Regions from separate parts of the Metabacillus hrfriensis genome, predicted to be linked through region 2. Evidence: riboswitches for the same ligand, from Rfam matches in the RefSeq annotation. Region 2 holds a riboswitch; each other region holds the start of a gene.
The links. Region 2 has a riboswitch for S-adenosylmethionine ahead of QLQ22_RS22135 (alpha/beta hydrolase). Riboswitches for the same ligand answer to the same signal wherever they lie in the genome.

Region 1 (3,442 bases), 2.4 Mb from region 2:
CCCGCTTCGATACTTGCATTCACTCTTGCTACGAGACTTGCAAAAAACTGCTTTGGAAGCTTATTTAATAACTGTGATTGATTGAAGTTTTTCATGTTTTACACCTTCTCAAAAAATTCTTGAAATTCTAGTGAAAAATCATATATTGTTAGAGTCAGCTTGTAAAGAAAAATTTTCGAGGCGGAGATGAAGATTGATGAATCCAAAAGTGGCATGCCTGCAAATAGACCTTGTTTTTGGTGACCCTGAAGCAAATATTGAAACGGTAAAAAAAGAAATAGAAAAAATAGCAGCATCTGAAAAACCTGACGTAATTGTTCTGCCTGAACTGTGGACAACAGGCTATGATCTTACTAGGCTCGACGAGATCGCAGACCCAAACGGCAGCAAAACAATCGCTCTGGTCAGCAGTCTGGCTAAAACATATGAAGTTAATATTGTGGCAGGTTCTGTTGCGAAAAAAACAGAGGCAGGCGTCACGAACACAATGTATGTTTTTAATCGCCAAGGCGAGCTTAACCATGAATACAGCAAGCTGCATCTTTTCAAACTGATGGATGAGCACCTTTATCTAAACGGCGGAACCGAAAAAGGCCTGTTTCAGCTTGACGGTCTGCAAAGTGCCGGAGTGATTTGCTATGACATTCGATTCCCTGAATGGATCCGCGTTCATACAGCACAAGGAGCAGAAATCCTTTACGTTGTGGCAGAATGGCCGCTCCCAAGACTGCATCACTGGAGATCCATGCTGATCAGCCGTGCAATTGAAAATCAATGTTTTGTTGTAGCCTGCAACCGCTCAGGCAGTGATCCGAATAATGAATTCGCCGGTCACTCGATGATAATCGATCCGTGGGGAGAAATTTTAGCTGAAGCCGGGACAGAGCAAACCTCGCTTACGGCAGTCCTTCAGATGGAGAAAGTTAAAGAAATCAGGAAACAAATTCCTATTTTCAAAGACAGACTTCCTGATTTTTACTCTTAAAAAAAGTATTGACAGTTTTTCGTCATACCTGTTAACATTCAGAACAAGTGATAAATTCCAAATTGTGCGAATACATTTTTTTATCACCAACCTTTAATTTCATACTATCTCTTATCAAGAGTAGGCTGAGGGATTTGGCCCGATGACGCCCAGCAACCGACCGTAAAACCATTGTAAAATGGGGCGCAGTTTTTTATGCGCGGGGAGATTACTCCTACAAGGCACGGTGCTAATTCCAACAGAAAGAAGTTCTTTCTGGCAGATAAGAGGTGCGAAGCCTATGCCTTCAAGCCTCTTTCACTGTGGAAGAGGCTTTTCTTATTGCCCGAAAAGCCTCTAATTATAAAACTGGAGGGTTATAAACCATGTCAAACTATCGATCATCTGCTTATGAACCGTTAACTGAAAGCGCCGCTGTAGCTCTTGTCACCAGACTGGGGTTGTTTGAAGAAAAAAGTGTCCTGTCATGCAGGGAAATTGGCGACGGCAACTTGAACCTTGTTTTTCACATTGTAAATCAGAATCAAAATGGAATCATCATCAAACAAGCCCTTCCGTATGCAAAAGTAATCGGCGAGAGCTGGCCGCTTACTCTTGACCGCGCCAGAATCGAAAGCAGCGCCCTGCTGAAGCAGGCTGAAGTGGCAAGTGCATATGTGCCAAAGATTTACTACACGGATGAAACTTTAGCGATCACAGCAATGGAGGATCTCTCACATTTGCAGATTGCTAGAGCCGGATTGATAGAAGGCAGAGAATTCCCGCTATTAGGAAGACATATCGGCGAATTTTTAGGAAAGACATTATTCTATAATTCTGATTTTGCACTGAATCCGCAGGCAAAAAAGCAGCTGGTCAAACAATTTTCGAATCCCGACCTTTGCAAAATAACTGAAGATTTCGTCTTTACCGACCCGTTTTTCGACTATGATTCAAACAGCTTTGAAGAAGAGCTGAGGCAGGATGCTGAAAACATTTGGAATGATAGTCATTTAAAGCTTGAAGTGGCTAAATTAAAGCATAAATTTCTCACAGAAGCTGAAACGCTTGTTCACGGAGATCTTCATACAGGAAGTATTTTTGCAAGTGAAACGGAAACGAAGGTAATTGACCCTGAATTTGCCTACTATGGTCCGATTGGATTTGATCTTGGACATTTTTTCGCCAATCTTTTAATGAACGCCATTTCCAGAGATGAAGCAAATCAGCAGGTTCTTTTAGATCATATCGAGACCGCATGGGCCGTTTTTGAAGAAGAATTTTCAAAAGCATGGAAGAATGACAGTCTGGAAGCTTTCGCAAAAGTTGACGGCTATCTTTCTTTTATCCTGGAGAAAGCATTTGAAGATGCAATTGGTTTTGCCGGCATTGAAATCATCAGACGCACGATCGGTCTCGCTCATGTAGCGGATCTTGATTCCATCGAGCCTTATGAGCGCAAAATTGAAGCAAAACAGCGTGCGCTTGATTTAGGAAGCAAGCTTGTGAAAAATCGTCAATCGATTAAAACGACTGCCGACCTTGCAGAATCTTTTAAACAAGTACCTGTCAGATAAGGAGAATTCATCATGTCATTTACAAATACAATTATTCCCCGTTCTGTCGAATGGAAAGAAACGTATATCCGCCTGCTTGATCAGCAAAAACTGCCTGCTGTGACAGAGTATATCAAACTTCAGACGATTTCAGACGTTTGGGAAGCGATTAAGGCATTAAAAGTGCGCGGTGCTCCTGCAATCGGAATAACCGCAGCTTTTGGGCTTGCGCTCGCTGCTAAACAGTATGAAACCGAGAATTTAGAGGAATTTCACCTGCTGCTTGACCGCGATCATGATTATCTTGCAAGCTCAAGACCTACTGCTGTTAATTTATTCTGGGCCCTTGGCAGGCTTGTAAAAAGCGTGCAGGGTGCCGTTTCCGTTAACGAAGCGAAAACCGACCTGCTTCATGAGGCCATTCAAATCCAAGTAGAAGACGAAGCAACGTGCCGCAGAATTGGCGAGCATGCCCTCCCGCTTTTTAAAAACGGCGATTCCGTCATGACGATCTGCAATGCTGGATCAATTGCTACTGCACGTTACGGCACGGCTCTCGCTCCCTTCTATCTTGCTAAAGAAAAAAACATCAGTCTATCCGTTTATGCATGTGAAACCCGCCCTGTTTTGCAAGGGGCGCGTCTGACCACATGGGAGCTCCTGCAGGCAGATGTCGATGTGACGCTGATTACGGACAATATGGCTGCACACACGATTTTTTCAAAAGGCATTTCCGCCATCATTGTAGGGGCAGACCGCATTGCGGCAAATGGGGATACTGCCAATAAAATCGGGACGTATAACCTGGCTCTTTTAGCTGGCGCCTTTCAAATCCCGTTTTACGTAGCCGCACCTCTTTCTACTTTTGATACTGAAACGAAAAGCGGTGCAGAAATTCCAATTGAGGAACGGGATCCCAAGG
Region 2 (3,442 bases):
TAATAAATTGCGCCTCACCGTCTTTTGTTAAGTCATGAATGATGCGGAGCAGGGTCAGCTGTCTTGATGGAGAAAGAGCGGCCTCTGGTTCATCCAATAAATAGACGGCTTTCTGGCCATTGCCGAAACGATTGAGAAAGAGGGATAAAAAAGATTCACCATGTGATTGATGATGAAGCGATTTACCGCCATATGGGCCAAAAACGTCACCAGACAATGGCTCTTCATTCAATTCTTCCAGATAGGATGCAAACTGATAAAAGGACTCAGCTCTTAGGAAAAAGCCATTTTTAACTTTAGGCATCCAGGCAAGCTTGATATATTTTCCTAAATCAGATTGAGAGCTTCTAGTTTCATAAAGATGATGGCTGCCGCCAGCGGTATTAAACCCGCACTGATAGGCAATGGCTTCCATCAATGTCGATTTGCCGGATCCATTTTCACCTGCAAAAAAAGTAACAGGGCTTTTAATTTTAAGTTCATCCAAATGTGAAATGGCAGGAATGGAAAAAGGATACGTTTCAAACGAAGGTATCTCTTCTTTATTTAATTTGATTAATTTTAAAAACATGTTTATCACCTGCTCTTAGTTTAACAGGAATGCCGGAAGAAAGTCATTGGCTAAACGGAAATTTTGTAGAATGGATGACAGCACAAATGTATGTAATCCGAGGTTCTATCTGCAATAATTTCTTTATCGTAATCCATGGAAGCAACGTGATAGGAGTTAGTTAGACTGATGATTTTTTTCATAGATGATGAGACGTTTTCAAAAAGGGTATCGGAGCTGTCCGGAGGGACGACATGGTCTTCTTCGGATTTAAAAACGAGCAGCGGACATGAGACTTCTGAAAGCTTTGGTTTTATAAATTTTATAAGATTAAGGAGATTATGAACGGCTGTAATTGGAACAGCTGAGTAAGTAATTTCTTCGATTCCTTCTGCTTTTATATCCGGTTTTCCTTCAGCAATGAACCTTGGCTCTGTCAGATCTTCGAAAGACTCATATCCAGGCACGCTTAAAGCAGCATTAATCGTAATCACACCGCTGATTTCTTTGTATTTGCCAGCTAAATGCAAAGCTAGGATGCCGCCCATAGATTGACCTGCAATAAATACTTTCCGGCAGATTTTTTTCAGCTTTAAATAAGTCTGTTCAATGTCTTTGATCCAATCCAGATAACAGCAGGCTTCAAGCTCGCGAGCATCTGTCCCGTGGCCTTTTAATCGCGGGGCAAGAACGGTGAAGCCTTTATCAGCAAGCAGTTTTCCCAGTTCTCCAACACTTTGAGGTGTTCCAACAAATCCATGGCAAAGCAGAATGCCAATCTCATTTCCTTTATAAAAAAAGCTTTCAGCACCGGGCAATACAGAGTAAATCGTTTCAGTCATTTGTGATTCCTCCAATTCATACAAATCATAAAAGAAAAACCCTCTCTTTCATTGGCTATAAAGAGAGGGTTTTTCTCTATCAACCAAAGCACAGCAGCTTTGCTGGTGGGAGCACCTTTCCGTTTGCCGGCGGTTGCTGTGAAGTCGCGGAGCCAGATCTCTCGTTCACTCTTGATAATTTATTTAATTCTGATTGGTTTAGTTGGTTTTAATGATCTTATCACGGCCGCCTTCTAACTGTCAATAAACTTTGAGGTTATGAAAGCAGAGAATCAGCGATTTGAGTACCCCATTCACACGCTTTTAAGGGGGGGAAATCCCCTGAGGTTTCTATCTTCACAAATGACAAAAACAGGAGTAGAATACTAATATTCCAATCAGATAGGTGGGATTTAAGTGAATACGATTCCTAAACCTCTTGTATTAACGAATCAATGGTTTATTGTGTTATCTGTCGCAGCCGCTTGGGTTTCAGGATCCGGCTGGTTTCTTCTTATACCTCTTATTCCAGGATTAATGGGGCTTCTTTTTAAATTTAACCCTATTATGAAGACGGCAAAGCTCTTTTTAAGAAAAAAGCCTTCGGAATACATTCCCGAGGATTTCGAACAGCAGCAGTTCAATCAGATGATTGCAGTCATCTGTCTTAGTCTTGGTTTTCTTGGTTATATGATGAACTGGATGACTCTGGCTTATATCTTTACCGCAATGGTCGCGCTAGCTGCATTTGTTGCCATATTAGGCTTTTGTGTTGGCTGCTTTATTCGTTTTCAGTGGCAGCAATACCGATACCGCAGGCTTTCAAAGTAGTCATATTTTTATGAAAAAAGTGTTGACTTTTTGAAAATACCAGCGTAAAGTAGGACTCACATCGAAAATATGAAACTTCTTATCACGAGAGGTGGAGGGATTTGGCCCTTTGAAACCTCGGCAGCAGACTCAGACTTTCCTGAGAACTGTGCCAACTCCAACAAGCGTGATTTCGCTTGAGAGATAAGAAGAGTGAACGGTCTTTTACCTTTGATCTTACCCTCTTCTTGGCTTTCAGGAAGAGGTTTTTTGTTTTTCAGCAAATTAAATAGATTTCTTATCCAGAGAAGCGGAGGGACTGGCCTGATGATGCTTCGGCAGCGGACTTTTATAAAAAAGTACTGTGCCAATTCCAGCAGGCAAAAAGCCTGGGAGATAAGAAGAGACCTAGTGATTCTTTATGAATTCATGCCCTCTTCTTGTCGGATAGAAGAGGGTTTTTTATTTAGAGATAAGAAAGTATAAAAATTTGCGCATTGATGTCTAGCTCCATTGCCCAACTCCTCGGCCAGAACAAATCCGCCAAAAAAGTCAAACCCGGACTTTTCTGTCAGATTCTTATCTGTCTGTCGGAGCTAAACGGGCGCTTGCGCTTTTCAAATCAATATCACGGGAGGAATACATATGATTCAATTTGAAGGTGTCACAAAGGTTTATAACAGCGGCGGAAATGAAGTGAGAGCCCTTAACGGCATTGATCTTCATGTGAAGCAGGGGGAGATTTGCGGTGTGATCGGATTCAGCGGAGCCGGTAAAAGCACACTGATCCGCACAGTGAATTTGTTAGAGCGTCCAAGCTCGGGAAAAATCATTGTTGATAATCTCGATTTAACGGCACTATCCCAAAAGGAAGTAAGACAAGTAAAACGCAAAATCGGCATGGTCTTCCAGCATTTCAATCTGCTGAATTCCAAAACGGTCTTCGCCAATGTTGCGATGCCGCTCCTTCTTGCAAAAGCCTCTCAAAAAGAAATCAAACAAAGAGTAACAGAATTATTGTCGTTTGTAGGGTTAGAGGACAAAGCAAATCAATATCCAGACCAGCTGTCAGGGGGTCAAAAACAGCGTGTCGGCATTGCAAGAGCACTGGCTACACAGCCCTCCATTCTATTGTGTGATGAAGCAACATCTGCACTTGATCCTCAAACAACCGGGTCCATTCTGAAGCTTTTGAAAAAAATCAATCAGGAATACAACATTACAATTTTAATGATCACCCATGAGATGTCAGTTATCAGGG
Region 3 (3,442 bases), 1.8 Mb from region 2:
AAAATGGTGTAATTAAGTAGATTCCATTAAATAAGTCAAAGGCAGCATCGATCAGTCTTTTAGAAATCGCCAATCCTTCCTGATAGGCTTTCTCCCGATTGTCGCCTGCCCGGGCCATTCTTTCACGAATACTGTCAGAAAGAGTAATGCCCGGAATTTCGTTATGGATAAATTCTGCATTGCGGCTGCTTGTGAGCGGCATAATGCCGATATAAATCGGAACGGTTAAGTGCTTCGTTTCCTCATAAACATCAATCAGCTGTTTTTCTGAGTAAATTGGCTGTGAAATGAAATAATCTGCACCGCAGGCAATTTTCTTCTCCAGTCTTTTTACCGCTTTATCTAGATATTTAACATTGGGATTAAACGCAGCGGCAACTGAAAAATTGGTTTTTTCCCCAAGAGGTTTTCCTGAATAAGAAAGACCATCGTTAAATTGTTTAATTAAGCTGATCAAATCAAATGATGAAAGATCATAAACGGAAGTAGCTCCCGGAAAATCCCCGATTTTTGATGGATCGCCCGTAATCGCCAGCACATCCGTAAGTCCCAGCGTATGAAGACCCATTAAATGAGATTGAAGGCCAATTAAGTTGCGGTCGCGGCATGTAATATGAATTAAGGACCTGAGTCCAAGTGTTTGCTGAACGATGGACCCTACAGCCACATTGCTTATTCTCGGTGATGCAAGTGAGTTGTCTGCAAGTGTTAAGGCATCGATTCCAGCAGCTTGCAGTGCTTTTGCACCTTTTATAAATTTGTCCAGCCCAAGCTTTTTAGGAGGATCGAGTTCTACAATCAGAGAGCGCTTTTTATTGACTATTTCCGGCAGGGGAGGGTACTTTCTTTCCGCTGCAGACGTGACAGAAATCTCTTTCTTTCTTATTTTAACTTTCTTTTCTGTAACTGGAGGGAGTCCTTTAAGCGCTGCTGCCATTGCTTCGATGTGGATTGGGGTTGTGCCGCAGCAGCCTCCAATCAGTCTTGCTCCCTGATTTCTGAAGGCTAGAGCGCTTTCTGCAAAATATTTTTCTCCAGAGCCATAGACAAGTCTTCCTTCTTCAAGAGTAGGCAAGCTGCTGTTGGGATAAACAGATAAGAACGCTCTTTCCGGGAGCGGAATTTCTTCAAGTGATGAAAGCATATGGTAAGGACCAAGTCTGCAATTCAGACCGACAACGTCAGCACCAAGGGCCTCAAGCTGAGAAAGGCCTTCTTGCAGGGGTGTTCCATCCTGCAAGACTCCAATTTCGTGAAGGGAGATGTTTGTAATAATCGGGATATTCGTTTCTTTTCTGGCGATCTCTAATACGGTTTTAATTTCTTCAAGATCATAATAGGTTTCAAGCAGCAGACCGCTTACCTCTTCACTGAGCATAAGGTAAAGCTGTTCTCTGAAATTTCGTTTAATGTCCTCAAGGGAATAGGCATTTTTCTTGAAAGCACGGATGCCGCCTATTGTTCCAAGAACATAGGTGTTATTGCCGGCTGCTGCTTTTTTAGCAATCTGAACGGCAGTACGGTTAATTGCTCTCACTTCATCTTCAAGTCCATATCTTGATAGTTTAATATAGTTTGCACCGTAAGTATTTGTCTGAATGACATCTGCACCGGCTGCAATATACGCCTTATGAACATTTAATATTTCATCAGGCTTCGATAAATTCAATTCTTCAAAACACCTGTCAACTCCGTGTGAGTAAAGCAATGTTCCCATTGCTCCGTCGCCAATCAGGATCTTCTTCTGTAAATCGTTTAAAAGTGTCAAACTCCAAACCTCCTTAGTGCAATAAAAAAACAAAAAAAGCCTTCCAAGAAGAAGACTTTTGAACGTTCAGGACTTCTTCTTATCGTTCGATGGATGCATCGCTGGAATTAGCACCTTGGATTGAAATCTCTGATGAAGACAGATGATTTCATTATGCCAGGTTGCTGAAGCTTCAAAGGGCCAGTCCCTCAGCTTCTCTAGATAAGAATGGTGAAATATGAAATTTTAGAAAAAGATATTATATCTAATTTACATGTTTTTTCGGATAGATTCAATACAAAAATAAAACTTTTCTGAATAGACGGGGAATTTGTTGAGGGGAAATCGAAGCAGATACTTGCAGAACAACGAAAAAAACACTCAGCAGAGGATAGCCCGAGTGTTTGTTCACTTTATCTGAAATTAATGAATTGAACATCTATCGGCAGGTCGGCTCCGCGAACGGCTGCGATCACCTGCTGAAGGTCGTCCTTATTTTTGCCGGTCACACGGACCTGATCGTCCTGAACCTGAGTTTTTACTTTTAATCCGGAATTTTTAATAATGGCATTAATCTTTTTTGCATTATCCTTATCAATACCCTGAATGAGCTTAGCGCGCTGGCGAATCGTTCCGCCCGATGCACCTTCGATTTTTCCGTAATCAATATTTCGTGTCGCTACATTGCGCTTTATCAATTTAGAAATAAAAACATCCTTTAACTGATCCATTTTAAACTCATCATCTGAAACTAAAACAATCTCTTCTTTTTCAAGAGAAATGCTGCTTTTGCTCCCTTTAAAATCATAGCGGGTGCCAATTTCCTTCATTGTCATCGTAATTGCATTCGTCACCTCAGGCATATCCACCTTTGAAACAATATCAAAAGAACTGTCCTTCGCCATAAGAATCCTCCCAAAAGTTTATATTATCTATAGATTATAGTAGAATGAACAGGGGATAACAACTAACGAAGTGCGGAATCGCCCGTTTAGCTCCGACAGACAGATAAGAATTCCGCCGAAAAGTCCGGGTTTGACTTTTTGGGGGAATTTGTTCTGGCCGAGGAGCTGGGCGATGGAGCCGGACAATACGAAGTGCGGAATCGCCCGTTTAGCTCCGACAGACAGATAAGGATCTGCCAGAAAAGGCGCTTTTTGCCTTTACTGGCGGATCCGTTCTGGCCGAGGAGCTGGGCGATGGAGCCGGACAAGACGAAGTACAAAACGTAAAAGTTGGAGTAGTCTGCAGCAATGAGGATGAAGTCCGGGTTTGACTTTTTGGGGGAATTTGTTCTGGCCGAGGAGCTGGGCGATGGAGCCGGACAATACGAAGTGCGGAATCGCCTGTTTAGCTCCGACAGACAGATAAGGATCTGCCAGAAAAGGCGCTTTTTGCCTTTACTGGCGGATCCGTTCTGGCCGAGGAGTTAGGCGATGGAGCCGGACAATACGAAGTACAAAACGTAAAAGTTGGAGTAGTCTGCAGCAATTAAGCACCCGATTAGCCCAGACGATTAGCCGTTAAGGTGCACATTCATACATAAATGTCCGCTTCAATTTGAAAACTAACAGCAGATGCAACCTGCAAAAGAAAGGAACGAAATACAATTGATGAATCCAGGAACGTTTATGACGCTTTCGATAGATGAAAAATTAGATTATGGCTATTATTTAACAGATGGGGAAAGCCGTG
Region 4 (3,442 bases), 1.8 Mb from region 2:
CAGGCTGGCTGAAGGATTTAGGCAAACAGGACTTCGCAGGCTCTACTGTTGTTCATTTAACTGGCGCAATGGCAGCTCTTGCAGCTACAATCGTCCTTAAACCAAGGCTAGGGAAATACGGGAAAGACGGAACAACGAATCAATTATCCGGCCACAATCAAGTGTATACAGCATTAGGAGTTCTGATCCTTTGGGTTGGATGGTTTGGTTTTAACGCAGGAAGCACATTTGGCGTGTCAGACGGATTCTTTGGCTATGTAGCATTAAACACTCAGCTAGCCGCTGCTGCAGGTGCAGTTGCTGCAATGATTATTGTTCGAATGATGACAGGAAAAGCGGATATTCCAACAACCTTGAATGGCGCACTGGCAGGACTTGTAGCTATTACAGCATCCTGTGCATTTGTTGCTCCTTGGGCAGCTGTTGTAATTGGATTAATCGGCGGGGTCATTGTCTATTTCAGCATGAAGCTATTTGATAAAGCTAAAATTGATGATCCGATTTTCGCCCTGTCTGTTCATGGTGCTGCCGGAATCTGGGGAACTTTATCGACCGGCTTCTTTGCAACTCCGGAACTCGCAGAACGAAACGGCGGTTTAGCAGGATTATTCTACGGCGGAGGTTTCACTCAGCTTGGTGTTCAAGCGATTGGAATCGTATCATGCGCTGCTTACGCGTTTGTCATCTCCTACGTCATTTTAAAAGTGATGAAACAAGTTATGGGCACAATCCGCGTAACGGAAGAAGAAGAAATGATCGGACTCGATATGAGTGAACATGGCAGCTACGGCTATCCTGAATCATTTGCAGCTGTTGAAGAAAGCAATTCAGGTAAAAAGACTACGGCTTGAAAGAAAAGGAGAATAATTTCAGGAGAGGCTTTAGCAAAAAGATATTGAACAGCTCTTTTAAAGAAAACCACTTCCCATGAAGTGGTTTTTCTCTTTATTTCTTCTGTTCCATCCAATCGGGTTTTCCGAATCCCTGAAAGTTTTTATCAATTGCTTTTTCAAATCCTTCAGATTCAACAACTTCTTTAATATCCTTAGCAAGCTCTGAATCTGCATCTTTCGTATTCATCACTACACGATTGCGATGCACATCATTCATATTCTCGAGCTGGACGGAATCTGCAAGATTCATTTTCGCGGCTAAAGCGAAATTTCCCGGTACAGCTGACAAGTCTGTGTCTTCCACCGCTCTTGGCAATTGGGCCGCTTCTACTGGAACGAAGGTTAATTTTTTTGGATTTTCAGTCACATCTTTTTCAGATACTTGGATAGGACTCACATCTTCATTCAGCTCAACTAATCCTCCATCTTTCAAAATCTGAAGCGCACGCGCTGCGTTCGTTGGATCATTCGGAATGGCGACGGTCGCGCCCTCTTTCACTTCACTGAGTGATTTGACTTTGTCAGAATAGATCCCCATCGGAGCAGTAGGGACAGTAATCACTTCAGATAAATCCATTTTGCTTTGTTTTGCGAAGGTTTCCATATAGATTTTATGCTGAAACAGATTGGCATCAAGCTCATCATTGCCGAGCGCCTGATTTGGCTGAATGTAATCATTAAACTGAACAACTTCAACCTCGTATCCTTTTTCCTCAAGTCCCGGTTTGATCGCCAGTTCAACCATATCCGTGTACGGACCTGCCGATGCTCCAATTTTGATGCTTTTCTTTTCTCCATTTGAGCCTTCTGCTCCGCATGCAGATAATACTCCCATTACAAGTACAATAAGTGCTAAAACTGTTTTTTTCATTTGTTCTCCTCCTTTTTTTACACAAAAAATTCCCCTTTCATTCAGAAAGAGGAATCGTATGTATGACGACTTATCTTCCAGAATGAATAATCATTCTGCAGGATTTAGCACCGTTCCATTTAAGGAGGTTGCCGGACTTCGCAGGGCCTGTTCCCTCAGTCTCTCTTGATAAGCAAGCTATTAAATTCGAATATCTGTATAATATACTCACAGCTTCATTCTGTCAATCATTATTTTAGAATAATCAAAAAAGTGTGATGCAGACAGATAAGAATCTATTAATAAATACTTTATTTTGCCATACCCTTATTTGATTAAGCTGAAAAACGCAGTATTTTGTGATTTCTCATTTTATTAAGTTAACATGCCCTCTTATTAGCCTAGCCGAAAATCTTGGATACTCATTGAGAGCGTATGATTCCTCTTTACAGGCTTAATCCTGGATTTGGATACTCATAGAGTGCGTATGTTTCCCCTAAACAGGCACAATCCTGGATTTGGATACTCATTGAGTGCGTATGATTCCTCTTTACAGTCTCAATCCTGGTTTTGGATACTCATAGAGAGCGTATGTTTCCCCTAAACAGGCTCAATCCTGGTTTTGGATACTCATAAAGAGCGTATGTTTCCCCTAAACATTCTCACTCCTGGTTTTGGATACTCATAGAGTGCGTATGATTCCCCTAAACATTCTCAAACTTGGTTTTGGATACTCATAGAGTGCGTATGATTCCCCTAAACAGTCTCAATCCTAGTTTTGGATACTCATAGAGAGCGCATGATTCCCCTAAACATTCTCAAACTTGGTTTTGGATACTCATAGAGTGCGTGTGATTCCTCTTTACAGTCTCAATCCTGGATTTGGATACTCATTGAGTGCGTATGATTCCCCTAAACATTCTCACTCCTGGTTTTGGATACTCATAGAGTGCGTATGTTTCCCCTAAACAGTCTCAAACTTGGTTTTGGATACTCATAGAGTGCGTATGATTCCTCTTTACAGTCTCAATCCTGGTTTTGGATACTCATAGAGAGCGTATGATTCCCCTAAACAGGCTCAATCCTGGTTTTGGATACTCATTGAGTGCGTATGTCCCCTAAACATTCTCAATCCTGGTTTTGGATACTCATAGAGTGCGTATGATTCCCCTAAACAGGCACAATCCTGGTTTTGGATACTCATAGAGAGCACATGATTCCCCTAAACAGTCTCAATCCTGGTTTTGGATACTCATAGAGTGCGTATGTTTCCCTTAAACAGGCACAATCCGGGTTTTGGATACTCATAGAGTGCGTGTGATTACTCTTTACAGTCTCAATCCTGGTTTTGGATACTCATAGAGTGCGTATGATTCCCCTAAACAGGCTCAATCCTGGTTTTGGATACTCATTGAGTGCGTATGTTTCCCCTAAACAGGCACAATCCTGGTTTTGGATACTCATTGAGTGCGTGTGATTCCTCTTTACAGTCTCAATCCTGGATTTGGATACTCAATGAGAGCGTATGATTTCCCTAAATTGGCTCACTCCTTGGATCTGCGGACAACCTTCAAACTTAATCCTTTTTATAAAGATCTTCTTACTGTTTAATAGGTTACAGCTATATTTCTGCGCGCTCACAAAAACAAAAAGCCAGCTTACTTCAGCTGACTCTTTAAGATTCCTCGATATTGATTCT

Region 1: linked by a shared signal. The riboswitch ahead of mtnK (S-methyl-5-thioribose kinase) and the one ahead of QLQ22_RS22135 (alpha/beta hydrolase) in region 2 are both predicted to bind S-adenosylmethionine.
Region 3: linked by a shared signal. The riboswitch ahead of QLQ22_RS05765 (bifunctional homocysteine S-methyltransferase/methylenetetrahydrofolate reductase) and the one ahead of QLQ22_RS22135 (alpha/beta hydrolase) in region 2 are both predicted to bind S-adenosylmethionine.
Region 4: linked by a shared signal. The riboswitch ahead of QLQ22_RS05660 (MetQ/NlpA family ABC transporter substrate-binding protein) and the one ahead of QLQ22_RS22135 (alpha/beta hydrolase) in region 2 are both predicted to bind S-adenosylmethionine.

What each region holds. Positions count from the first base shown of each region.
Region 1 covers NZ_CP126116.1:1,821,966-1,825,407, reverse strand. Annotated here, with positions in the region: gene QLQ22_RS09015 (pyridoxal phosphate-dependent aminotransferase) at 1-95, opposite strand, end outside; gene QLQ22_RS09010 (carbon-nitrogen family hydrolase) at 197-985, shown strand; SAM riboswitch class I at 1,094-1,254, shown strand; gene mtnK (S-methyl-5-thioribose kinase) at 1,351-2,541, shown strand; gene mtnA (S-methyl-5-thioribose-1-phosphate isomerase) at 2,554-3,442, shown strand, end outside.
Region 2 covers NZ_CP126116.1:4,451,103-4,454,544, reverse strand. Annotated here, with positions in the region: gene QLQ22_RS22140 (AAA family ATPase) at 1-571, opposite strand, end outside; gene QLQ22_RS22135 (alpha/beta hydrolase) at 622-1,392, opposite strand; SAM riboswitch class I at 1,466-1,573, opposite strand; gene QLQ22_RS22130 (DUF4395 domain-containing protein) at 1,789-2,202, shown strand; SAM riboswitch class I at 2,279-2,392, shown strand; SAM riboswitch class I at 2,477-2,584, shown strand; gene QLQ22_RS22125 (methionine ABC transporter ATP-binding protein) at 2,827-3,442, shown strand, end outside.
Region 3 covers NZ_CP126116.1:1,174,926-1,178,367, forward strand. Annotated here, with positions in the region: gene QLQ22_RS05765 (bifunctional homocysteine S-methyltransferase/methylenetetrahydrofolate reductase) at 1-1,768, opposite strand, end outside; SAM riboswitch class I at 1,845-1,976, opposite strand; gene QLQ22_RS05770 (YajQ family cyclic di-GMP-binding protein) at 2,161-2,652, opposite strand; gene QLQ22_RS05775 (CvfB family protein) at 3,361-3,442, shown strand, end outside.
Region 4 covers NZ_CP126116.1:1,142,907-1,146,348, reverse strand. Annotated here, with positions in the region: gene QLQ22_RS05665 (ammonium transporter) at 1-851, shown strand, start outside; gene QLQ22_RS05660 (MetQ/NlpA family ABC transporter substrate-binding protein) at 946-1,764, opposite strand; SAM riboswitch class I at 1,832-1,939, opposite strand; gene asnB (asparagine synthase (glutamine-hydrolyzing)) at 3,419-3,442, opposite strand, start outside.